Regions from separate parts of the Streptomyces sp. NPDC003038 genome, predicted to be linked through region 2. Evidence: riboswitches for the same ligand, from Rfam matches in the RefSeq annotation. Region 2 holds a riboswitch; each other region holds the start of a gene.
What was found. Region 2 has a riboswitch for cobalamin ahead of ABZX75_RS20125 (ribonucleoside-diphosphate reductase subunit alpha). Riboswitches for the same ligand answer to the same signal wherever they lie in the genome.
Positions count from the first base shown of each region.

Region 1: linked by a shared signal. The riboswitch ahead of ABZX75_RS15720 (energy-coupling factor ABC transporter permease) and the one ahead of ABZX75_RS20125 (ribonucleoside-diphosphate reductase subunit alpha) in region 2 are both predicted to bind cobalamin.
Region 3: linked by a shared signal. The riboswitch ahead of ABZX75_RS24510 (iron ABC transporter permease) and the one ahead of ABZX75_RS20125 (ribonucleoside-diphosphate reductase subunit alpha) in region 2 are both predicted to bind cobalamin.
Region 4: linked by a shared signal. The riboswitch ahead of cobN (cobaltochelatase subunit CobN) and the one ahead of ABZX75_RS20125 (ribonucleoside-diphosphate reductase subunit alpha) in region 2 are both predicted to bind cobalamin.

Region 1 is NZ_JBEXNN010000010.1:136,105-141,957, reverse strand. It holds gene ABZX75_RS15735 (L-serine ammonia-lyase) at 201-1,583, shown strand; gene ABZX75_RS15730 (SsgA family sporulation/cell division regulator) at 1,756-2,163, shown strand; gene ABZX75_RS15725 (hypothetical protein) at 2,299-2,841, shown strand; cobalamin riboswitch at 2,997-3,218, shown strand; gene ABZX75_RS15720 (energy-coupling factor ABC transporter permease) at 3,247-3,942, shown strand; gene ABZX75_RS15715 (energy-coupling factor ABC transporter substrate-binding protein) at 3,942-4,484, shown strand; gene cbiQ (cobalt ECF transporter T component CbiQ) at 4,489-5,238, shown strand; gene ABZX75_RS15705 (ATP-binding cassette domain-containing protein) at 5,235-5,853, shown strand, end outside.
Region 2 is NZ_JBEXNN010000015.1:75,468-81,320, forward strand. It holds gene ABZX75_RS20110 (helix-turn-helix domain-containing protein) at 1-660, opposite strand, end outside; gene ABZX75_RS20115 (DUF3703 domain-containing protein) at 850-972, opposite strand; gene ABZX75_RS20120 (ribonucleotide-diphosphate reductase subunit beta) at 1,085-2,116, opposite strand; gene ABZX75_RS20125 (ribonucleoside-diphosphate reductase subunit alpha) at 2,116-4,524, opposite strand; cobalamin riboswitch at 4,667-4,801, opposite strand; partial or broken gene ABZX75_RS20130 (Uma2 family endonuclease) at 4,912-5,532, shown strand; gene ABZX75_RS20135 (YbdD/YjiX family protein) at 5,588-5,782, opposite strand; gene ABZX75_RS20140 (carbon starvation CstA family protein) at 5,779-5,853, opposite strand, start outside.
Region 3 is NZ_JBEXNN010000022.1:27,040-32,892, reverse strand. It holds gene ABZX75_RS24515 (ABC transporter ATP-binding protein) at 1-770, opposite strand, end outside; gene ABZX75_RS24510 (iron ABC transporter permease) at 770-1,798, opposite strand; cobalamin riboswitch at 1,982-2,139, opposite strand; partial or broken gene ABZX75_RS24505 (transposase) at 2,644-3,173, shown strand; gene ABZX75_RS24500 (DUF6243 family protein) at 3,297-3,512, opposite strand; gene ABZX75_RS24495 (hypothetical protein) at 4,198-4,791, shown strand; gene ABZX75_RS24490 (helix-turn-helix domain-containing protein) at 5,401-5,853, opposite strand, start outside.
Region 4 is NZ_JBEXNN010000046.1:16,174-22,026, reverse strand. It holds gene ABZX75_RS31590 (precorrin-2 C(20)-methyltransferase) at 1-16, opposite strand, end outside; gene ABZX75_RS31585 (precorrin-8X methylmutase) at 13-660, opposite strand; gene ABZX75_RS31580 (cobalamin biosynthesis protein CobG) at 665-1,963, opposite strand; cobalamin riboswitch at 2,297-2,454, shown strand; gene cobN (cobaltochelatase subunit CobN) at 2,487-5,853, shown strand, end outside.

The DNA of each region.
Region 1 (5,853 bases), on a different contig from region 2:
CGCACACGGCGCACCGCGCACCGCGCACCGGAACGTGACCCGCCCCACACCCGGCCCGCCCGCAGCCCCTCTCCGCCTTGTCGGGCGGACGAATCGTTCATCTCCACGCGTTACGCTCACCTGTCGGACAAAATCCGAACAATCTGCCTCAACGCCCTCCCGCACCCTCCCACCCCACGAGCAGACAAGGGAGTCCGCCAGTGGCCATCTCCGTCTTCGATCTCTTCTCCATCGGCATCGGTCCCTCCTCCTCCCACACGGTCGGCCCGATGCGCGCGGCGCGCATGTTCGTGATGCGGCTGAAGAAAGACGGGGTCCTCGCCCAGACCGCGTCCGTCCGCGCGGAACTGTTCGGTTCCCTCGGGGCGACCGGCCACGGCCACGGCACTCCCAAGGCGGTGCTGCTGGGCCTGGAGGGTCACTCCCCGCGCACGGTGAACGTGGAGACGGCCGATGACGAGGTGGAACGCATCCGCCGGACCGGCCGCCTGCGGCTCCTCGGCACGGAGATAGGCGATGTCCACGAGATCGCCTTCGACGAGCCGAACCAGCTGATCCTCCACCGCCGGCGCTCCCTGCCGTACCACGCCAACGGCATGACGCTCTTCGCGTACGACGAGGCCGGCGCCCCGCTGCTGGAGAAGACCTACTACTCGGTCGGCGGCGGTTTCGTCGTGGACGAGGACGCGGTCGGCGAGGACCGGATCAAGCTCGACGACACCGAGCTGAAGTACCCCTTCCGCTCCGGCGACGAGATGCTCCGCCTCGCGAACGAGACCGGCCTGTCCATCTCCTCCCTGATGCTGGAGAACGAGAAGGCCTGGCGCACGGAGGAGGAGATCCGCGAGGGCCTCCTGGAGATCTGGCGCGTCATGCAGGCCTGCGTCGCGCGCGGCATGTCCACCGAGGGCATCCTCCCCGGTGGCCTGCGCGTCAAGCGCCGGGCCGCCTCCACGGCGCGCCAGCTGCGCACCGAGGGCGACCCGATGATGCACCGCAGCGAGTGGGCGACGATCTACGCCATGGCGGTCAACGAGGAGAACGCGGCGGGCGGCCGCGTCGTCACCGCGCCCACGAACGGCGCGGCGGGCGTCCTGCCGGCGGTGCTGCACTACTACATGAACTTCGTGCCGGGCGCGGACGAGGACGGCGTGGTCCGCTTCCTCCTCGCCGCGGGCGCGATCGGCATGCTGTTCAAGGAGAACGCCTCGATCTCCGGCGCCGAGGTCGGCTGCCAGGGCGAGGTCGGCTCGGCCTGCTCGATGGCGGCCGGCGCCCTCGCCGAGGTCCTGGGCGGCACCCCGGAGCAGGTCGAGAACGCGGCCGAGATCGGCATGGAACACAACCTCGGCCTCACCTGCGACCCGGTCGGCGGCCTGGTCCAGATCCCCTGCATCGAGCGCAACGGCATGGCGGCCGTCAAGGCGGTCACCGCCGCCAAGATGGCGATGCGCGGCGACGGCAGCCACAAGGTCTCCCTCGACAAGGTCATCAAGACCATGAAGGAGACGGGCGCGGATATGAAGGTCAAGTACAAGGAGACGGCCCGCGGCGGCCTCGCGGTCAACGTCATCGAGTGCTGATCCCGGACATGTGACCCGCAGGGCCCGGCGTACGCGTCGGGCCCTTCGGCATGTGGGGAAGTTCAACGGCCCTCGGCCGAGGACGTCCGGCCCGACGGGGTAGGGGCGGGCGGTGGGTCAGCTTGCCCGAGGGGCGTGTGGAATCCCCACGCCGAGAGAGAGGTACACCTCCGTGGCCGTCACCGAACACCGCGTCCTTCCGCTCCGGTTGGAGGACATACCCGCCTACATCCCGATACGCGGAGCCTTCACCTACCGGACCGACCGGCCCTACGAGGTGTCCCTCGACCTCCAGGGGGCCGGGATCCATCTGGCGCACTGGGTGTTCTCCCGCGACCTGCTGCTCGACGGGGAGACCTGTGCCAGCGGCGAGGGCGACATACAGGTCTGGCCACGACGGCAGGGCACCGAGCCGCGGATCTACCTCGCCTTCGGCAACGGCGAGCAGAACTGTGTGGTCTCCGCGCGGGCCAAGGACGTGCACGGGCTGTGCCGCCGGCTCACGACGCTCGTCCCGCGCGGCCAGGAGCGGCGGCACTACGACCTCGACGCCGAGCTGAGCGCACTGCTGGCCCGCTGAGGCGTGCCTCCCGGCCGGCGAGGTCCGCGAAACACGCCCCCGTTATCACGGCGGGCCAGTGCAACCGCGGACCGGCGCCGGGTGTCTCTACAGGTGACAACATTGTCCCCGTCTCTGGAGAATCGGGGGGACGTCATGAACCACCCACGTCGTCTACGTCGCCGGCAGATCGTGGCCCTGGCCACGGGTGCCCTGCTCACCGCCGGGCTTGCGCTCGCCGCACCGGGCTCCGCCGCCGCGAACACCGCCGCCGGCACCACTCGTGCCCAGGCCCAGACCCAGACCCCGCTCGTCGTCAATGCCCGCTGGGGCGGTCACTGCACGTTCGACCGGATCGTCATCGACCTGCAGGGATACGTCCCCGGGTACACCGTCACCCCCGTCCCGCAGCTGTACTACGACGGGTCCGGCCATCCCGTCCCGCTGGCCGGGAAGTACTTCCTGGAGATCCGCCTGAATCCCGCCGCCGCGCACACCGAGGAGGGGCAGAACGTCTACCAGGGCCCCCGGCTGCAGAAGATCTACCTGAGCAAGCTCAAGGGAATCGCCTTCACCGGCGACTACGAGGGGTACGTGACCTTCGGCGCGGCCTTCGACACCAAGCCCGCGTACTCCACCATGGTCCTGCACGCGCCCGAGCGGCTCGTCGTGGACATCGCGCACCCGAACGTCTGCTGAGAACACTCCGACGACCGGCAGGGACCGCCCGGGCCCTGCCGGTCTTCGCCATGGGGAGACCGGAGCGGGCAGCTCGCGCCCCTCGCCGGAGCGCCGGCGGGCGCGGGCGTGCTCGGCGCGCGTACGCTGCGCGGCCACGCCCGCACGCGGGTCGGTTTGTTACCGGTCCGCGCGGCCGACTAGGGTCAGCGGGCCTTGGTGTTCGGGAAACCGGTGAGAAACCGGTGCGGCCCTCGCCACTGTGATCGGGAAGTCCGGCTCCACTCCTGCGGGAAAGCCACTGGGAACGCGCGGGAAACCGTACGGCCCCGGGAAGGCGGAGCACCGGGCATCAGCACCCGTGAGCCAGGAGACCGGCCGGGGCGCGTTGTCCATCCACGAGGTGCTGGAGAGGTCTCCCTACTCATGCATATAGCCGAGGGGTTTCTACCCCCCTTGCACGCGGTCGCCTGGGGCGCCGCGTCCGCTCCCTTCGTCGTCCACGGTGTCCGCGCCCTCACCCGCGAGGTGAAGGCCAATCCGGAGAGCACGCTGCTGCTCGGGGCGTCCGGAGCGTTCACCTTCGTCCTGTCCGCGCTGAAGATTCCCTCGGTGACGGGCAGTTGCTCCCACCCCACCGGCACGGGGCTCGGGGCGATCCTGTTCCGGCCGCCGATCATGGCCGTACTCGGCACGATCACCCTCCTCTTCCAGGCGCTGCTGCTCGCGCACGGCGGGCTGACCACGCTCGGCGCCAACGTCTTCTCGATGGCCGTCGCCGGGCCCTGGGCGGGCTACGGGATCTACCGGCTGCTCCGCCGGTTCGGCCTGCCGCTGATGGTGACCGTCTTCTTCGGCGCCTTCTTCGCCGACCTGGTCACCTACTGCGTCACCAGCGTCCAGCTGGCGCTGGCCTTCCCCGACCCGGGTACGGGATTCGCGGGCGCGCTCGCCAAGTTCGGCGGGATCTTCGCGGTCACACAGATCCCGCTCGCGGTGAGCGAGGGGCTGCTCACCGTCCTCGTGATGCGGCTGCTGATGCAGTCCAGCAGGTCGGACCTGGTCCGTCTCGGGGTCGCGAAGCTCACCCAGGGCAGGACGAAGCCGGAGGCGACGGTCTGATGACGAAGAACGCGAAGATCAACACCCTGTTGCTGCTCCTGGTGGCGGCGCTGGCCGTGCTCCCGCTCGCGCTGGGGATGGGCGAGGGCAAGGAGGAGCCTTTCGCGGGCGCCGACGCCGAGGCGGAGGCGGCCATCACCGAGTTGAAGCCGGATTACGAGCCCTGGTTCTCGCCTCTGTACGAACCGCCGTCCGGCGAGATCGAGTCCGCGCTGTTCGCGCTTCAGGCGGCGCTCGGCGCGGGCGTGCTCGCGTACTACTTCGGCGTCCGCAAGGGCCGTCGCCAGGGCGCCGCCATCGCCGCCGCGGGCCTGGCGAGCCAGGACGGGGCCGCCCCCGCGGCCGGTGCCGGTCCGGCCGCTCCGGTGACCGGGCCCGGGTCCGCGCCGGATCCGGACGGGGTCGCCCCCGCGGGCCTGGCCGGCTCGGCCGCGGCGCCGACCTCCGCTCCGGCAACGGCAACCGCGCCCGCTGTCGGTCCCGCCGGTGCGGCGAAGGGGCCCGGGGCCTCCCCCGCATCGCCCACCGCGCCGGAGGCGTAGGGCGGTGCTGCCGATCGACGTGGCGGCGCACAGCAGTCGCTGGCGCCGCCGCCACCCGTTGGAGAAGGCCCTGCTGGGTCTGGGGCTGACGGTCACCGCGGTGTGCCTGCCGCCCTGGCCCGGCGGACCACTCGTCGCCGCGGCCACCCTCGCGCTGCTCCTCGGACCCGCCGGGGTGGCCGGGCGGCAGCTGTGGCGGGCCTTCCGGATCCCGCTCGGCTTCTGCTTCACCGGGGCGGCGCCGCTGCTGTTCGCCGTGGGCGGCCCGGCGGGGCTCGTCTCGCTGGCCCCCGACGGCCCCCGGCACGCGGGTGAACTGCTGCTGCGCACCTCGGCGGCCTCGCTCGGCGTGCTGCTGTTCGCCTTCACGACGCCGGTCTCGGACGTGCTGCCGAGGCTGGTCCGGGCGGGGGTCCCGGCCCCGGTGGTGGACGTGGCCCTGGTCATGTACCGGATCGGGTTCCTGCTGCTCGACTCCCTCACGCAGATCCGCCGCGCCCAGGCGGCCCGCCTGGGGCACGCGGGCCGCGCGGCGGCGTGGCGTTCCCTGGCCGGGCTCGCGGCGACCGCCTTCGTACGGGCCTTCGACCGCGCGGCCCGGCTCCAGGCGGGTCTGGCCGGGCGCGGCTACGACGGCGCGCTGCGCGTGCTCGTACCCGAGGCGGCGCTGTCCTGGCGGTTCCTGACCGGGTCCGCCGCCCTGCTGACCACGCTGGTCGCATCCACTCTCGCCCTGAAGGAGCTGTATCCGTGAGTCCGTTGGTGGAACTGGTGGGCGCGGGCTACGCGTACGAGGACGGGCCTCCGGTGCTGTCCGGCGTGGACTTCGGGATCGCGCCGGGCCGGGCCCTGGTCCTGCTGGGCCGCAACGGCAGCGGCAAGACCACGCTGATGCGGCTGCTGAGCGGGGGCCTGCGGCCGGTTTCCGGCGCGCTGCGCCTCGACGGCGCGGCGGTGACGTACGACCGGGCCGGTCTGACCCGGCTGCGGACGGCGGTGCAGCTGGTCGTGCAGGACCCGGACGACCAGCTGTTCGCGGCCTCGGTGGAACAGGACGTGTCCTTCGGGCCGTTGAACCTGGGCCTGTCCGCCGCGGAGGTACGCGCCCGGGTGGACTCGGCGCTGGCCGCGCTGGACATCACGGCGCTGCGGGACCGCCCGACCCACCTCCTCTCATACGGGCAGCGCAAGCGCGCGGCGATCGCGGGTGCGGTGGCGATGGCGCCGCGCGTGCTGATCCTCGACGAGCCGACGGCCGGGCTCGATCCGGACGGCCAGGAGCGCCTGCTGGAGGTCCTGGCGGGCCTTCGGTCGGCGGGGACCACGGTGGTGATGGCCACGCACGACGTGGACCTGGCCGTGCGGTGGG
Region 2 (5,853 bases):
CACCGTGTCGCAGGCCGTGCGGGGCAGCGGCCGCCGGATGAACTGGGCCTGCCCGCCGTCCCGGTGCGGCGGTACGACCATCCGGCGCGCGATGATGTTGGCCACCTCCGCGCCCTGCTCCTGCCGGACGACGTGCAGGCAGGCGTCGATCCCGGAGGCGGTTCCGGCGGCGGTGATCACCGGGCCCTCGTCCACGTACAGCACGTCGGGGTCGACCAGCGCCCGCGGGAACCGCCGCGTCAGCGCTGGGGCGTGCAACCAGTGGGTGGTGCAGCGCCGGCCGTCGAGCAGCCCGGCCGCACCGAGCACGAACGCGCCGCTGCACACGCTCAGCACCCGCGCGCCACGGTCCACGGCCCGGCGCAGGGCGGCCAGCAGCGGCTCGGGGTAGTCGCGGTAAGGGGCCTCACGGTCGGCCGGCAGGCAGATCAGATCGGCCTCTTCCAGCCGTTGCGGGCCGTGGGGGAGCGAGAGGCCGAACAGGCCGCCGCCGGCCACCAGCGGGCCGTCCTCCGCCGCGCACACGGCGAACTCGTACCGCGGCACGCCCATATCACTGCGGTCGATCCCGAAGACCTCGCAGAAGATGCCGAGTTCGAAGGGGGCGACCCCGTTCACCACGGCCACGGCCACATTCTTCACAGGGCGCACGGTCAGCATGGCCCCAGTGTGGCAGTAATTCGGTGATCTGCGACAGTCCTGCCACTGGCCGGCTTTCGCCGCCCTGGCCAGAGTGGACGCATGAACATCAACACGCTCCTCGACTACCTGGTCGTCCTCGCCATCGCCGCCCTGCTGCTCGGCCCCTCCCTCCACGGCATCGCCCGCGACCGCCGCATCGACCGGCAGCTACGCCGCGCCCAGCACCGCGCGCGGATCATCCGGGACGGGCACCCGCGTGAACGGGCCCACTCGGGCCCGGCCCGCATCGCCCTGCGGAACGCGCCCTGTGAATGAGCCGGCCCCCGCCACCAGGATCCGTACGACCTGACCGGCCGACCTGGGCGTCCGCCGCCGGAGCCGCGGCGCAGCCGTGCGGTCCCCGCCCAGGTGGGTCTCCCCCGGGCGGGGACCGTGGCCGGACTTAGAAGTCCTCGTCCAGGTCGACCGTGCCCTCGACCGCGACCTGGTAGGCCGACGGGCGGCGCTCGAAGAAGTTGGTCAGCTCCTGGACACCCTGCAACTCCATGAAGGAGAACGGGTTCTGCGAGCCGTACACCGGCGGGAAGCCGAGGCGAACGAGGCGCTGGTCCGCGACGCACTCCAGGTACTCGCGCATCGACTCCGTGTTCATGCCGGGCAGGCCGTCACCGCACAGGTCGCGGCCGAACTGCAGCTCCGCCTCGACGGCCTCCTTCAGCATGTCCGTGACCTGCTGCTGCAGGGCGTCGTCGAAGAGCTCCGGCTCCTCCTTGCGGACCGTGTCCACGACCTCGAAGGCGAAGTTCATGTGCATGGTCTCGTCGCGGAAGACCCAGTTGGTGCCGGTGGCCAGGCCGTGCAGCAGGCCGCGGGAGCGGAACCAGTACACGTAGGCGAAGGCGCCGTAGAAGAACAGGCCCTCGATGCACGCGGCGAAGCAGATCAGGTTCAGCAGGAAGCGGCGGCGGTCGGCGGCCGTCTCCAGCCGGTCGATCTTCTCGACCCCCTCTCCGTCCAATGCGGCCATCCACTTGAAGCAGAACTGCGCCTTCTCACGGATGGAGGGGATCTCCTCGACGGCGTCGAAGGCGGCCGTGCGGTCGGCCGGGTCCGGCAGGTAGGTGTCGAGCAGCGTCAGATAGAACTGGACGTGCACGGCCTCCTCGAACAGCTGGCGCGACAGGTACAGGCGCGCCTCCGGGGAGTTGATGTGCTTGTAGAGGGTCAGCACCAGGTTGTTCGCGACGATCGAGTCGCCCGTCGCGAAGAACGCGACCAGCCGGCCGATCATGTGCTGCTCGGAGGGCGTCAGCTTCGCGAGGTCGGCCACGTCCGAGTGGAGGTCGACCTCCTCCACCGTCCAGGTGTTCTTGATCGCGTCCCGGTAGCGCTCGTAGAAGTCCGGGTAGCGCATGGGGCGGAGCGTGAGCTCGAAGCCCGGGTCCAGGAGGTTCTTGTTTTCGTTGGAGCTCATTACTGGCAGGCCTCGCAGGACTCGGGGTTCTCAAGGGAACAGGCGAGCGCGTCCGCGTCGGCGACAGCCTGCGGGAGCGCTACGGGGGTGGCGGTGGTGGCGCTGGCCTGCGCGGCGCGGGCGATCTTCGTCGCCGGGCGGGAGCGCAGGTAGTAGGTGGTCTTCAGGCCCTGCTTCCAGGCGTACGCGTACATCGAGCTCAGCTTGCCGATGGTGGGCGTCTCCAGGAACAGGTTCAGCGACTGCGACTGGTCGAGGTACGGCGTACGGGCAGCCGCCATGTCGATCAGTCCGCGCTGCGGGATCTCCCATGCCGTGCGGTACAGCTCGCGGACCTCGGCCGGGATCCAGCCGAAGCCCTGGACCGAGCCGCTGGCGTCGCGCAGCGCCTCGCGGGTCTGGGCGTCCCACACGCCGAGCTTCTTCAGCTCGTCCACCAGGTAGGCGTTGACCTGGAGGAACTCACCGCTCAGCGTCTCGCGCTTGAAGAGGTTGGAGACCTGCGGCTCGATGCACTCGTACACGCCCGCGATCGAGGCGATCGTCGCGGTCGGGGCGATGGCGAGGAGCAGCGAGTTGCGCATGCCGGTCTTCGCGATGCGGGCGCGCAGCGCGTCCCAGCGCTCGGGCCAGTGCTGCTCGACGCCCTCGTAGTGGTCGGGGTGCAGGACGCCGCGCGCTGTACGGGTCTCGGCCCAGGCCGGGAGCGGGCCGCTGCGCTCGGCGAGGTCCGCGGAGGCCTCGTAGGCGGCGAGCATGATGCGCTCGGCGATCTTCGTGGACAGGGCCTTCGCCTCGGCGGAGTCGAAGGGCAGCCGCAGCTTGAAGAAGACGTCCTGGAGGCCCATCGCGCCCAGGCCCACCGGGCGCCAGCGGGAGTTGGAGCGCCCGGCCTGCTCGGTCGGGTAGAAGTTGATGTCCACGACCCGGTCGAGGAAGGTCACGGCGGTACGGACGGTCTCGTCGAGGCGCTCCCAGTCCATCCCCTCCCGCCCGTCCCCGGCCCCTGTCAGCACGAAGGCCCCGAGGTTGACCGAGCCGAGGTTGCAGACGGCGGTCTCGCCGTCGTTGGTGACCTCCAGGATCTCGGTGCACAGGTTCGAGGAGTGCACGACCGTGCCCGGCTCGGCGGTCTGGTTAGCCGTGCGGTTGGAGGCGTCCTTGAAGGTCATCCAGCCCTGGCCGGTCTGCGCGAGGGTGCGCATCATCCGGCCGTACAGCTCGCGGGCGGGCATGGACTTGCGGGCCAGCCCGGCGGCCTCGGCCTTGCGGTAGGCGGCGTCGAACTCGTCGCCCCACAGGTCGACCAGCTCGGGCACGTCGGCCGGGGAGAACAGCGACCAGTCGGCGTCGGCGTTCACGCGGCGCATGAACTCGTCCGGCACCCAGTGGGCCAGGTTCAGGTTGTGCGTACGGCGCTGGTCCTCACCGGTGTTGTCGCGCAGTTCCAGGAACTCCTCGATGTCCGCGTGCCAGGTCTCCAGGTAGACGGCGGCGGCGCCCTTGCGGCGGCCGCCCTGGTTCACCGCGGCGACGGAGGCGTCGAGGGTCTTCAGGAACGGGACGATGCCGTTGGAGTGGCCGTTGGTGCCGCGGATCAGGGAACCGCGGGCGCGGATGCGGGAGTACGAGAGGCCGATGCCGCCGGCGTGCTTGGAGAGGCGTGCGACCTGGTGGTAGCGGTCGTAGATCGAGTCGAGCTCGTCCAGCGGGGAGTCCAGCAGGTAGCAGGAGGACATCTGCGGGTGCCGGGTGCCGGAGTTGAAGAGGGTGGGGGAGGAGGGCAGGTAGTCGAGGCGGCTCATCAGCCGGTACAGCGAGGCCACTTCCTCCACGGCGGCCACGCCGTCGTCCGCGGCGAGGCCACAGGCCACGCGCAGCATGAAGTACTGCGGGGTCTCGATGACCTGGCGGGTGAGGGGGTGGCGCAGCAGGTAGCGGCTGTGCAGGGTGCGCAGGCCGAAGAAGCCGAAGCGGTCGTCGGCGCCCTCGGCGAGCGTGTGCTCGACCAGCGCGTCGAGGCGGCCGGCGTGGGTCCGTACGAACGCGGCCGTGCGGTCGGCGATGAGCCCCTCGCGGTGGCCGACCTCCACGGAGGCGGAGAAGGAGGTGGCGCCCTGGCCGACGGCCTCGTCGGCGACGGCCAGCGTCAGCAGGCGGGCGGCGAGCCGGGAGTACGCCGGGTCCTCGGAGATCAGGCCGGCGGCCGCCTCGGTGGCCAGGCCGCGCAGTTCGGCCTCGTCGGCGACGGAGCTGCGGCCGCGCAGCGCGGCGGCGGCGACCCGGCCCGGGTCGGTGTCGGGGAGGTCGGCGGTCAGCTCGGTGAGGGTGCGCAGCAGCGAGGCCCCGGGACCTTGCGTTTCGGACGGGTCGGACGCGGCGCGCGGTGCGGTGGGCGCGATGGTCACGGGGGGAGCTCTCCCTCACTCGGCCCGGTCATCGGCGGGGCGGGGCGCGAGGCAGCGCATGCGGGCGTGGCAGGTACGCGTACACCGCATGGCGTCCACCGGCCCAACCGCGAGGCCCGGACGTATCGGCACCCGGTTCGGTCGAGCCGGGTGCGCTGTCGGCAGGTCCTCGGACTTGCGGATACACCCGTGGGTGCACTTCATACCGTTGCGGGACAGTTCCGGATTCGCACCGGATTCCCCTGCGGCGACAGCAGCCCTGAGCATACATGTGGGGGCGGCCCCCGGCGGTAGCCCCCACATGTTGTGTCGTGCGCGACGCGCCGTCCCTGTGGCGTACCTCTCCGCTATGTCGGAGACAGCACCGTCGAGGAAGGCGAGCGAGGCATGACCGCGATGACCGACCGGCCCCACATGACGATCGAAGAGTTCGAGCACCTGGCCCGCATAGCGGCCCGCGAGGCGGAGGGGCGCGAGGGGCGGGGCGAGGGACGGCGCGCGGGGCGGGCCGCGACTGGAATTCATCGGTGGGGTGCTGAGGAGCAAGGCCATGCCAGACGGGGACCACGGACGGATCATTCTGTGGCTGACGCGGATCTGCATGCAGCACCGCCCGGAGTTCTGGCTGCACCCAGGCCAGGGGATCAAGGCGGAACGGTACCGGGAGGGTCGCGCCATTCCGGACGGGTTCTGGCGCACGAGGACGCGTTCGTGGGGCAGGGCGACTGGGTGGATCCGAGCCCGATCCTGATGGCCGTCGAGGTGACCCCGTGGGACTCCGACACCGAGCGGCGCGACCGGATCGAGAAGCCGCGCGCTTATGCGCAGACCGGTATCCCCGTGTACCTGCTCATCGACCGGCTCAAGTGCCAGGTTCTCGTCCACAGCGACCCGGATGGCGAGCGCTACGAGACTGTGCGTACCGTCCCCTTCGGCAAGGAAGTCAAGCTTCCCGACCCCGTCGGCATCACGCTCCAGACCGAGGTCCTCAAGGACTGGGTGCGCTGAGCGCAGCGGAGGGACCCGCCGGATGTGGCGGGGCCCTCCGTGCAGGCAGGCGGGCTCAGCAGCAGCGGAAGCCCTTGCGGGGGTCCGCCTCGCGGGCGTCCGTACGCTCGCGTTCGAAGGCGCGGCGGGTCATGACCTCCGCGTCCGGGTCGTGGGAGCGGGCGTGGGCGACGTAGCGGTCGTAGGCCGCCTCGCCCGAGAACTCCCGTACGTAGAACCGGGCCCTCGCCAGCGCGCTGCGCAGGCTCATGACGCCGCGGGCTCCTTGACGCGGCCGCCGTTCGAGTCGAGCCCCGCGGCGGCGAGTTCCGCCTTCTCCTC
Region 3 (5,853 bases), on a different contig from region 2:
GCGGGCGGGAGTCGGTCGAAGAGCAGGTGCAGGGCCCCGGACTCGGGGTGCGGCACGCGGTGCGCCCGTACGCCGAAGACCTCGGCCAGCAGTTCGGTCGTGAGCACCTCGTACGGAGCGCCGGAGGCGACGATCCGGCCGTGCTCGATGACGTAGAGCAGGTCGCAGTGGACGGCGGCGAGGTTGAGGTCGTGGAGTGCGGTGAGTACGGTGAGCCGGCTGCCACGCACCAGGGACAGCACTTCCAACTGTTGTGCGACGTCGAGGTGGTTGGTGGGCTCGTCCAGTACGAGCACCTGCGGCTGCTGGGCCAGCGCGCGGGCAATCAGGACCCGCTGCTTCTCCCCGCCCGAGAGCGTGAGGAAGCCGCGGTCGGCCAGGTGTCCGGCCCCGACCCGCGCCAGCGCGGCCTCGCACGCCTGCCGGTCCCCGGCGGTGGTGCGGGCCGTCGCACTCTGGTGCGGCAGCCGTCCCATCGCCACGACCTCGGTGACCGTGAAGTCGAACTCGGCGACCGACTCCTGGGGAAGCGCGGCCAGCCGGCGCGCGCCTTCGCGCGCGCTCATCGCGTGCAGGTCCTCCCCGCCGAGCCGGACCGTACCGGCCGTGGGGCGCAACGCCCGGTAGATGCAGCGCAGCAGGCTGGACTTGCCGCTGCCGTTGGGTCCGACCAGCCCGACGAGCTGCCCGCCGCCCACCCGCAGGGTGACGTCCTCGACCAGCCGCGCGCCCGCGGTCTCGACCGTCAGTTCATCGATGTCGATCCGCATCACGCGCCTCCGAAGGTGTACGAGCGGCGGCTCATCAGCAGGACGAAGCACGGCACGCCGATGACCGCGGTCAGTACGCCCACCGGCAGTTCGGTCGGTGCCATCACGACGCGGGAGAGGATGTCCACCCAGATCATCAGGACCGCGCCCGCCAGCGGTGCGACGGCCAGCACCCGGCGGTGATCGGCGCCGACCAGCATGCGTACGCCGTGGGGAACCATCAGTCCTACGAAGCCGATCGCACCACTGACGGCCACCACGGCCCCGGTGACGGCCGCGCAGACCACGAAGAGCTCCTTGCGCAGCCGCCCCGCGTCCACGCCCAGCGCGGCCGCCGTCTCGTCGCCCATGGCGAGCGCGTTCAGCCGGCGCGCCGACAGCGTGAGATGAACGAGGCCGGCGAGCACGGCACCCGCGGCAATGGGCAGGGACGCCCAGTTGGCCCCGCCGAGACTGCCGAGCAGCCACATCATCGCGGAGCGGGCCGCCTCACCGCGCTCGGCCGCGAACACCATGAACGTGGTGACGGCCGAGAAGCCGTAGTACATCGCGCTGCCCGTGAGGACCAGCCGCATCGGGGTCAGACCACGAGCGGTGCGGGCGATCGCGTACACCAGCATCATGGCGAGGAGCGCGGAGAGGAACGCGGCGGTGGACAGCGCCCAGATACCGAGCGCGCCCAGCGCACCGAAGAGCATGACGGCATTGGCACCGACGGCCGCGCCCGAGGAGATGCCGAGGACGAACGGGTCGGCCAGCGCGTTGCGGACCATGGCCTGCACGGCGACGCCGATGGCCGAGAGCCCTGCGCCGACGACCGCGGCCAGCAGGGCTCGCGGGAAGCGCAGTTCCCACACGATGGTGTACGCCGACACCTCGTCGGGGGCTATCGATCCGCCCGTCAGCCCCGACCAGAGATGGCGCAGCACCTCGCCCCAGGAGAGTCCGGAGGCACCCATCCCCGCCCCGCAGGCGACGGAGAGCGCCAGCGCGGCGCACAGGGCGGCGAGAAGAGGTGGCAGTGGCACGCGCCTTGGCGGCGCCGGCACGGTGCCCGTTCGGGGAGCGTGCGGCGGCGCGGCGGTGCTGCTGTGTTCGACGGGTATGGCCACGGGCGGATCGCTTTCGCCTCGGGCCGTGCCACACGCCAAGGGAGCGGACCGCGACGCGGTGCGTCCGGCGCAGCACCCTCTCGCAGTCCACGGCGAGTTGTCAGGAGCCTTCACCGCCGCGGGTAATCGGGCTCACGGGGACGGACCTGCGTACAGGTTCGTCACTCCGCCTACCGTTGCGGGTCAGCGCCGGACTTCCACCGGACTTCCCCCGCGGGGCGTGTGCAGCTTAGCGCGCTGCTCGCACGGCGTTGTGATCGGCGGCGGTGTTGGCTCAGGAGTCGCCGGGGCACCGTCGGCCGGAGACGGCCTCGCCGGTGTTCGCGAAGAAGCCGGCAGCGGATGGAAGGCGCCACGAAGGCTGTCGCTGAGCGGCCGGGCAGCCCCGGTCCTTCCGGGCGCACGTGTCCTGCGACGACGTGCCCGACGAGCCGTTCACGTCGGCGGGCCGCTCCGGTCGTCCGGCCGCCGCACGTGCCGGTCGGTCAGCGGTGATCGCGCGCGGGGGACGCATGCTCAGCGCCTTCCCCCGCACCGTGGTCGACCGCGGCGACAGGGCCGCCATCCGACACGCGCGTGCGAAGTCGGCGCCCTGTTCGGGATCCCCGCCACTGCTCTCGCCGCCACGCCCGGACGTCGCGAGCCTCAGCCGCCGCACCCGCGGAGCCGGACGGCTTCGGGGATGTCGAGGACGCGGAGCATTCACGGGTGCCATGCCTCCGCTGTCAGCCGGTAGCGGTGCAAGTTGTGTAGCAGGGCGGGTGCTGATCCTGGACAGAACCCTGGTACCGACACGGGACCACAGCGTGGCGGAGCAGTCCGAGAACTACCGCTACTCCACCAACCATCAGGTCGTCATCGACGCCGACTCACGCCTTGTCGTCTCCGTTGGCCGGCCCGTGCCCGGGAACCGCAACGACTGCAAGGCATGGGAACTGTCCGGAGCCAAGGACCGGTCGGCAACACCACCGTGATCGCAGATGACGGCTACCGCGGCACCGGTCTGATCATCCCGCACCGCCGAGAACGCGGCCGGATCGAGCTGCCAGCCTGGCAGGAAGCCCACAGCGCCTCCCACCGCAAAGTCCGCGCCCGAGTCAAGCACACCTTCGCCCGCATGAAGACCTGGAAGATCCTCCGCGACTGCCGCCTCAAAGGCGACGGCGTCCACCACGCCATGCTTGGCATCGCACGACTGCACAATCTCGCCCTCGCCGGATGGACAAACGGGCGGATCAGCAACCGACCTCGCCCGCAACGGTTCGAAGATCAGTTACGGGACAACCCATAGAGAGCTGAACGGGACCGGCCGCGCCCGGTACGGCAGCAGAGCCCCCGTACGGCAGCAGGGCTCGGACCGCGCGTCGCGGTCCGAGCCCTGCCCCGTGCGGTGCCGCCCTGCGGCGGCGGGGCGTCAGCTCTGTGCGGTGTCGTCGCCCGCCTGCCCGGCGCCCTCAGCTGCGCCTGCCTTCTCGCGCATCTTGCGCGCCAGCTCCGCCTTCTGCTCGGCTGCACCCTGGCGGTCGAGGTTGCGGTGCGGACCGTTGTTCTGCCGTTCGGCACGGGACAGCCTCTTGCGCTGGCCGCCGCCCATGCCCACGGGGTTGTTGATGTTCTTGCTCACGGTCACGGATTCTCCCGGTAATGATGTGAAATGATCTACGGATTCATCGGTGGGGGACGGGTGGCGACGTCGAAGGACGTCAGCAGCGGCCCATCACGCTCTCACTCGTGAATCGGCGTCTGGAAGAACATGACAAAGACGTTACCCGGTTCCGTCGGCCCCGCACACCAACCTTTTCGCCGCCTCGGCGTCGGCCGGGCCTTCGGCGAGCGCCCGGGGTCAGCCGTTTCCTTCCGGGAATCTCAGCACCGCCAGCACCCGCCGGCGGTCACCGCCCGCCCGGGCCACGTCCAGATGGGCGTTACTGGGCCGCCGGTGGCGTTGTCAGTGGTCGCGAGGACACTGACGGCATGAGAGATCATCTCACTTGCGCCCCGCCGTTACGGGACAACCTTTAGCCGTCCGAGGAGACGCGCTGGGGGTGCTGGGTGGCCGTACCGGCTGGGTGGAGTCCGCGGGGCCGTGCGTCGAGCTGTCGTACGTGAGGCCCGTGCGCGAGCGGTACGACGTCCGCCGCTGGATCGGGTGACGGCCCGGTTCGAGGACGTTCCTCCGGTCCGTCCGTTTCACTGGTCGCCGGGCGGGCGTCATTTTCCGGGGTGGTATGGGGCCGCGACGACCGGCCGTGATTTCGAGTCGACTTGGGACGCTGCGTGAGAGACCCTGACGCGAACCGAACCGAGGAGACGGGTTGATCACGGACTACCAGCAGCGGCTACGGGAGCGCTACCTTGCCGCCCCCGTCATGTCAGCCCCGGCACCCTGGCAACCAGTCCTGGACCGCAGGATCGCCATCGGAGGCCTGCTCGGCATCGGTTTCGCAGTCCACCCGGACACCGGACACGACCTCGTCATGGTCGTATCCAGCGACGGACACGGACTGTTCGATGCGGTCACCGGCGACAAGATCGCACGCGATCGGGATCCCGATCCCGCCACCAGCACCCCCGACGCACACCCCGACCTCACCTGCCCCGGCCTCGGCCCAATCGCAGGCACCCCGGTCCGCATCGCCGGCCTCTTCGGCGGCGGTCTGCACAGCACCACACCGGACGGTTGGACGCTGGACATCGTCAGCCCCGAATGGCCCCACGACCGCGTCATCCTCTCCGCCGATGGCGGAGCACGCAGAGGACCAGCGGGAGGCACATGGTGGCACGTCTTCCACTCCGAGTACTCGGAACTGCGCGCTGCCGGTTTTTCCCCGTCCGGCCTCACCCTGGCTGTCGCCACCAGCAGCGACCTCACTCTCTGGACCCGCCCGGAGCTCCACATCGAGGGCTGAGCGGACGCCGGGACGTGAGGCGAAGGGAAGACAGAATGCACCGAGCAGACCTGGCCGGCATGCACGTCGAACCGCCCGGGCGTTCTCGGGCACATTGCCATCCAACCTAGTCCGCCCGGTCAGGCAGGGCTTCAAGGACTGACTTGAATGTCAAAGGACAGGCGCTTGTCCGATGACGGCGAAGTTGGACCGATTGCCATTGAAGTCGGACCACCGGGTCCTATGCCCCGACCGGTGGGATCCTGCCGCTCGTTCTCACGTCCGCGTGGCAGTTCGTAAGCCGGTTGTCGTCTCACCGAACCCAGTCGTCGCCTGCGGCATTGGTGCCCGTGTCTGGCGTCATTCCTGAGGCTTGAGGGCAATGCCAGGCTCCGGAGCGCCGCGGCGATCCGGCGCTGCTCCCGCAGCGGAGGCAGCCGCACCTCCATACCGCCGAGCGACGCGGCGCTGATCGACGATGCCGCGGTGGCTGCCGAACGGTCCTCGACCCCGGCGATCACCTCCGGGCGGCTCTGCCACGCGAGCAGGTAGCCCGGATCTCCGGGTTCATTGGGCGCCCGCCGCGCCTGTCGCCATTCGATCCTTTGCCGACACTCCCGAGCCGGTCGGCTAGCTCGGGCAGATTGCGGCCTCGATGTGGGCGAGGTGGGCGGCGAGGATCTCTTCGAACGCGGCGCGGCGATCCGCCCCGAGGGGACGGACGTCGCGGGCGAAGTGGGCCAGGGTCGGGAAGCGTTCGGGGTCGGCGCCCAGAACCGCCACGCGGAACAGCTCCATGCCCTGTTCGTACTCTCCGGGGGTGACGGTGCTGACCCCGGCCTCGGAGGCGATCAACGCGGCGATGAGGACCGCGATCCGGTGGTAGCGCGCCGGGATCTCCTCGTCGGGCAGTCCCGACGCGCGCAGGGCCTGCAGCACCTCTTCCATGACCAGTCGGGAACCGGTGCCGCTTGATGCGTAGCGTCCCCACACCGCGGCGAGCTGGGGCTGCTGTCCGAAGGCCTCTCTCACGCGCAGGGCCAGGGACGTAATGCGCTGCTTCCAGTCACCCTCGGGGCAGTA
Region 4 (5,853 bases), on a different contig from region 2:
TGTCCTGGTCGCTCATTCTTCCTCGCTCGCGATCGCGTTGACGGCGGCGGCCGCGATGGCGCTGCCGCCGCGCCGGCCGCGCACGATCAAGTGGTCGAGCACCGAGGGGTGTTCGGCGAGGGCGTCCTTGGACTCGGCGGCGCCGATGAAGCCGACGGGAACGCCGATGACGGCGGCGGGGCGCGGGGCACCCTCCTCGATCATCTCCAGCAGTCGGTACAGCGCGGTGGGCGCGTTGCCGACGGCGACCACCGCGCCCTCCAACAGGCCGCGGTCGCGCCACACTTCGAGCGCGGCGGCGCTGCGCGTGGTGCCCATCTTCGCGGCGAGGCCGGCCACGGCCGGGTCGGAGAGGGTGCAGATCACGTCGTTGTCGGCGGGCAGCCGCTTGCGGGTGACTCCGCTGGCGACCATCTGCACGTCGCACAGGATCGGCGCACCCGCCTTCAGGGCCGCGCGGGCGCGCAGCACCACCTCTGGGGTGTACCCCAAGTCCTGTGGGAGGTCGGTCATTCCGCAGGCGTGAATCATGCGCACCGCGACCTGCGCGACCGAGGCGGGCAGCCCGGAGAGGTCCGCCTCGGCGCGGATCGTGGCAAAGGACTGGCGGTAGATCGCGGCGCCGTCCTTCTCGTACTCGAACACTGTGTACTCGCTCATTTCTTCACTGCGTCTGGGGATTCTCGGCATCTGGGGTGGTGCTGCGCGCGGCCGCCAGGGCTGCCGCCAGATCGGGGTGGTGCGCCAGCGCCAGACCGGGGTGGTGCGGCACGGGCCGACCGTGGACGGAGAGCGCGTAGCCGTCGCCGGTCGCGACCGCGTCGACCCAGGCGGTCCCCCGCGGGTGCCCGCACCTGCGCGCGCAGCCGGACCAGTGCAGGGGCAGCGCCCCGGCCGCGTCGTGGACGAGGGCCCGCGCGTCGGCGCGTACGTCGGCGAGGGCCTTGGCGCAACCGGGCCTGCCGGTGCAGGCGGTGACGGACTCCCAGGGGCTGTCCCGGTCCAGGACCAGCCCGGCTCCGGCGAGCGGTTCCGCCGACCGCGGGTGCGGCAGGACGACGGTGCGCCACGGTGTGATCCGCAGCCCGCCCGCACCGGCCACCGACAGCAGCAGGCGCCACTGCCGCGAGGTCATCCGGCCGAGCGGCGCCAGGACGCACAGCGCGCGGGCGCCGACGGGTCCGGGCCGGGGCGGGGCGGCGTACGGCCGGTCCACCTCGCCCGCGTACCGGCCGTCGATCCCGGCGGCGGTCAGCCGTACGGCGAACTCACGTGCGGTCAAGGCGTGTTCGGGGAGAAGTTCGGCCACTCGCCAGGCGCGGGTACCGGCCGTCGCGGCGGCGTCGAGGAAGTATTCGGCGGCGAGCAGCGCGGCCCGGGGGGCGTCCTGGGCGGCCACTTCGCAGGCGTCGGCCGCCGCTCCCAGCCGTACCAGCGCGCGTTGCGGGGACAGCGCGAGCAGCGTTACGTCAGGGGCGAGCGCGGCGACGTCCCCGCGCCCGTCGTCAAGGGCGAACAGGAAGCGCCCGGAGAGCTCGGCCGCCCGCGCGCTCGCGCACAGCGTCCGGTCCAGTGCGCGGACCCAGGGCAGCACCTCGGCGCGGCCGAGGCCGTCGAGCCCGCTGAGCGGGCTGGCCACGATGTTGCGCACGCGCTCGTGGGTGGGTGCGGGAAGCAGCCCGGCGGCGTCCAGACGCTCCGCCAGTGCGGCGTCGCATCCGTCCGCGAGTCCGCGTAGTTGCACATTGCCGCGGGAGGTGAATTCGATGTGGCCGTCCCCGAGCCGGTCCGCGGCGTCGGCCAGGGCCGCGGCGCCCTCGGCGTCCAGCAGCCCGCCCGGTATCCGGATCCGCGCGAGGAACCCGTCGTCCGCCGCGTGCAGCCGCAGCGCGCCGGGGCAGGCGTCGCCGCGGTCCCGTATGACGGGTTCGTCCCGCGGTGCGGCGGAGGGGGACTGGGGCATGCCGGCGAGCATACCCACGATTACGACGCCCGCGACCTGTGTCCGTCACCACCCCGTTCCGCCTCACCGGGCCGGTTCGGCTCCCCCGGGGCGAATCGGCCTCGCCGGCGTTCGAGGTGCGCGGGCCCGGGTGCGGAGCCCCCGCGCCCGCCCCGCGGAGCCCCCGCGCCCGCCCCGCGACGGGCCCGCAACGCCCCCGCCACGGCCCCGCACCCGGCGACCCGCCAAGCCCGGCGCACCCCCGGCGGCAGCGGCGTCCCGAGCAGCGGCATCCCCACAGGACCCGGCCGGGCCGAGCGCGGCGACCCGGCCTCCCGCCCAGGGGCGCGGCCGCCTAAGATGACCTTCCGGCGGACCACACGGCCCGCCGTCGCCGAGGACGGCGACATGGGAGGAAGCCCGGTGAGATTCCGGCGCGGTCCCGCCACTGTGAACCCCGCGGAGCGATCGGCGGGGTGAGTCAGGAACTCCCGCTGTCCTCACTGCCCGGGGCGCGGAAACCCCGAGGAAGGCCTGCCGCCGCATGATCCTGCTGCTGTCGACGTCCGACACCGATCTGCTCAGCGCCCGCGCCGCGGACGGCCCCGTCCCGTACCGGTTCGCGAACCCCTCCCGCCTTCCCCTCGACGACCTTCCCGGCCTCCTCGCCGGCGTCGACCTGGTCGTCGTACGCCTCCTCGGCGGCCTGCGCGCCTGGCAGGACGGCCTCGACGTGCTCCTGGCGCCCGACCAGACCCGCCCGGTCGTGGTCCTCACCGGCGAACAGGCGCCCGACGCCCAGCTGATGGAGGCCTCCACGGTCCCGATCGGCATCGCGGCCGAGGCCCACGGCTACCTCGCGCACGGCGGCCCCGCCAACCTGGAGCAGCTGGCGCGGTTCCTCTCCGACACCGTCCTGCTGACCGGCCACGGCTTCGAGCCGCCCGCCGCCGCCCCCACCTGGGGCCCGCTGGAGCGCACCGCGCGGCGGACGGACGGCCCCCGCATCGCCGTGCTCTACTACCGCGCCCACGAGATGAGCGGCAACACCGCCTTCGTCCACACCCTCTGCGCGGCCATCGAGGACCAGGACGCGCAGGCGGTCCCGCTGTACGTGTCCTCCCTGCGCACTCCCGAGCCGGAGTTGCTCACGGAGCTGGCCGGCGTCGACGCCATCGTCACCACCGTCCTCGCGGCGGGCGGCACCCGTCCCGCCACCGCTTCGGCGGGCGGGGACGACGAGTCGTGGGACGCGGGCGCGCTCGCCGCGCTCGGGGTGCCGATCCTGCAGGCGCTGTGCCTGACCGGTTCGCGCTCGGCGTGGGAGGAGAGCGACGAGGGGCTGTCCCCGCTCGACGCCGCCACCCAGGTCGCCGTGCCCGAGTTCGACGGCCGTCTGATCACCGTCCCGTTCTCCTTCAAGGAGCTCGACGAGGACGGCCTGCCGGCGTACGTGGCGGACCCCGAGCGGGCCGCCCGGGTCGCGGGGATCGCCGTACGCCACGCCCGTCTGCGGCACATCGACCGCCGCGACAAGCGCATCGCGCTGGTCCTCTCCGCGTACCCCACCAAGCACTCCCGCATCGGCAACGCGGTCGGGCTCGACACTCCGGCCAGCGCCGTCGAACTGCTGCGCACCCTGATCGCCGGCGGCTACGACTTCGGTCCCGTCGAGGACGTCCCGGGCCTCGTCTCCGGCGACGGCGACGAGCTGATCCGCGCCCTGATCGATGCCGGCGGCCACGACCAGGACTGGCTGACCGAGGAGCAGCTGGCCCGCAACCCGGTCCGCATCCCGGCCGCCGACTACAAGCGCTGGTACGCCGAGCTCCCCGCCGAGCTGCGCGAGCGGGTCGAGGAGCACTGGGGCCCGGCCCCGGGCGAGATGTTCCTGGACCGCTCCCGCAACCCCGAGGGCGACATCGTCCTCGCGGCCCTGCGCCGCGGCAATCTCCTGATCCTCATCCAGCCGCCGCGCGGCTTCGGCGAGAACCCGATCGCGATCTACCACGATCCCGATCTGCCGCCCTCGCACCACTACCTGGCCGCGTACCGCTGGATCCAGGCGCGCGCGCAGGACGGCGGTTTCGGCGCCGACGCGATGATCCACCTGGGCAAGCACGGCAATCTGGAGTGGCTGCCGGGCAAGAACGCCGGCCTGTCCGCGGCCTGCGCCCCGGACGCCGCCCTCGGCGACCTCCCGCTCATCTATCCCTTCCTCGTCAACGACCCGGGCGAGGGCACCCAGGCCAAGCGCCGCGTGCACGCCACCCTGGTCGACCACCTGGTGCCGCCGATGGCGCGCGCGGAGTCGTACGGGGACATCGCGCGCCTGGAGCAGCACCTCGACGAGTACGCCCAGATCTCGGCGATGGACCCGGCCAAGCTGCCGGCGATCCGGGCGCAGATCTGGACCCTGATCCAGGCGGCGAAGCTCGATCACGACCTGGGTCTCGAAGAGCGCCCGGACGACGACGGCTTCGACGACTTCCTGCTCCATGTCGACGGCTGGCTGTGCGAGATCAAGGACGCCCAGATCCGCGACGGTCTGCACGTCCTGGGCGGCGCGCCGACCGGTCCGGCCCGCGTCAATCTGGTCCTCGCCATCCTGCGGGCCCGCCAGATCTGGGGCGGTACGACGGCCCTTCCGGGCCTGCGCGAGGCGCTGGGCCTGGACGAGTCGGCCGCGACGCGCACCTCGGCCGACGCCGTGGAGGAAGAGGCCCGCACGCTGGTGCAGGCGATGGAGGACGCGGCCTGGGACCCGGCGGCGGTCGCCGCCGTCGCCTCCGGGTACTCGGCGGACGTGGTGGCCGTACTGGACTTCGCGGCGCGCGAGGTGGTGCCGCGCCTGGCGGGCACGGTGGACGAGATCGCCCACGTGGTCAGCGCCCTGGACGGCTCCTTCGTGCCGGCGGGCCCGTCCGGTTCGCCGCTGCGCGGTCTGGTCAACGTGCTGCCGACGGGCCGCAACTTCTACTCCGTGGACCCGAAGGCCGTCCCCTCCCGCCTCGCGTGGGAGACGGGCCAGGCCCTCGCCGAGTCCCTTCTGAACCGCTACCGCACGGACAACGGCGAATGGCCCGCGTCGGTCGGCCTGTCCCTGTGGGGCACGAGCGCGATGCGCACCTCGGGCGACGACGTGGCGGAAGCCCTGTCACTGCTGGGCGTCCGCCCGGTCTGGGACGAGGCCTCGCGCCGCGTGACCGGTCTCGAAGCGATCCCGCTCGCCGAGCTGGGCCGGCCCCGCATCGATGTGACCCTGCGCATCTCGGGCTTCTTCCGGGACGCGTTCCCGCACGTGATCGGCCTGCTGGACGACGCGGTCCGGCTCGTGGCGGGCCTGGACGAGCCGGCGGAGGAGAACTTCGTCCGCGCCCACGCCCAGGCGGATCTGGCCGAGCACGGTGACGAGCGCCGCGCGACGACCCGTATCTTCGGCTCGCGCCCCGGCACGTACGGCGCGGGCATCCTCCAGCTGATCGACTCCCGCGACTGGCGTACGGACGCCGACCTCGCGGAGGTCTACACGGTGTGGGGCGGGTACGCGTACGGCCGCGGCCTCGAAGGCCGCCCCGCCCGGGCGGAGATGGAGAGCGCCTACAAGCGGATCACCGTCGCCGCCAAGAACACGGACACCCGCGAGCACGACATCGCCGACTCGGACGACTACTTCCAGTACCACGGCGGCATGGTCGCCACGGTCCGCGCCCTGCGCGGGACGGCCCCGGAGGCGTACATCGGCGACTCCACCCGCCCGGAGACCGTCAAGACCCGCACCCTCGTGGAGGAGACCAGCCGCGTCTTCCGGGCGCGCGTGGTGAACCCGAAGTGGATCGAGGCGATGCGCCGCCACGGCTACAAGGGCGCCTTCGAGCTGGCGGCGACCGTGGACTACCTCTTCGGTTACG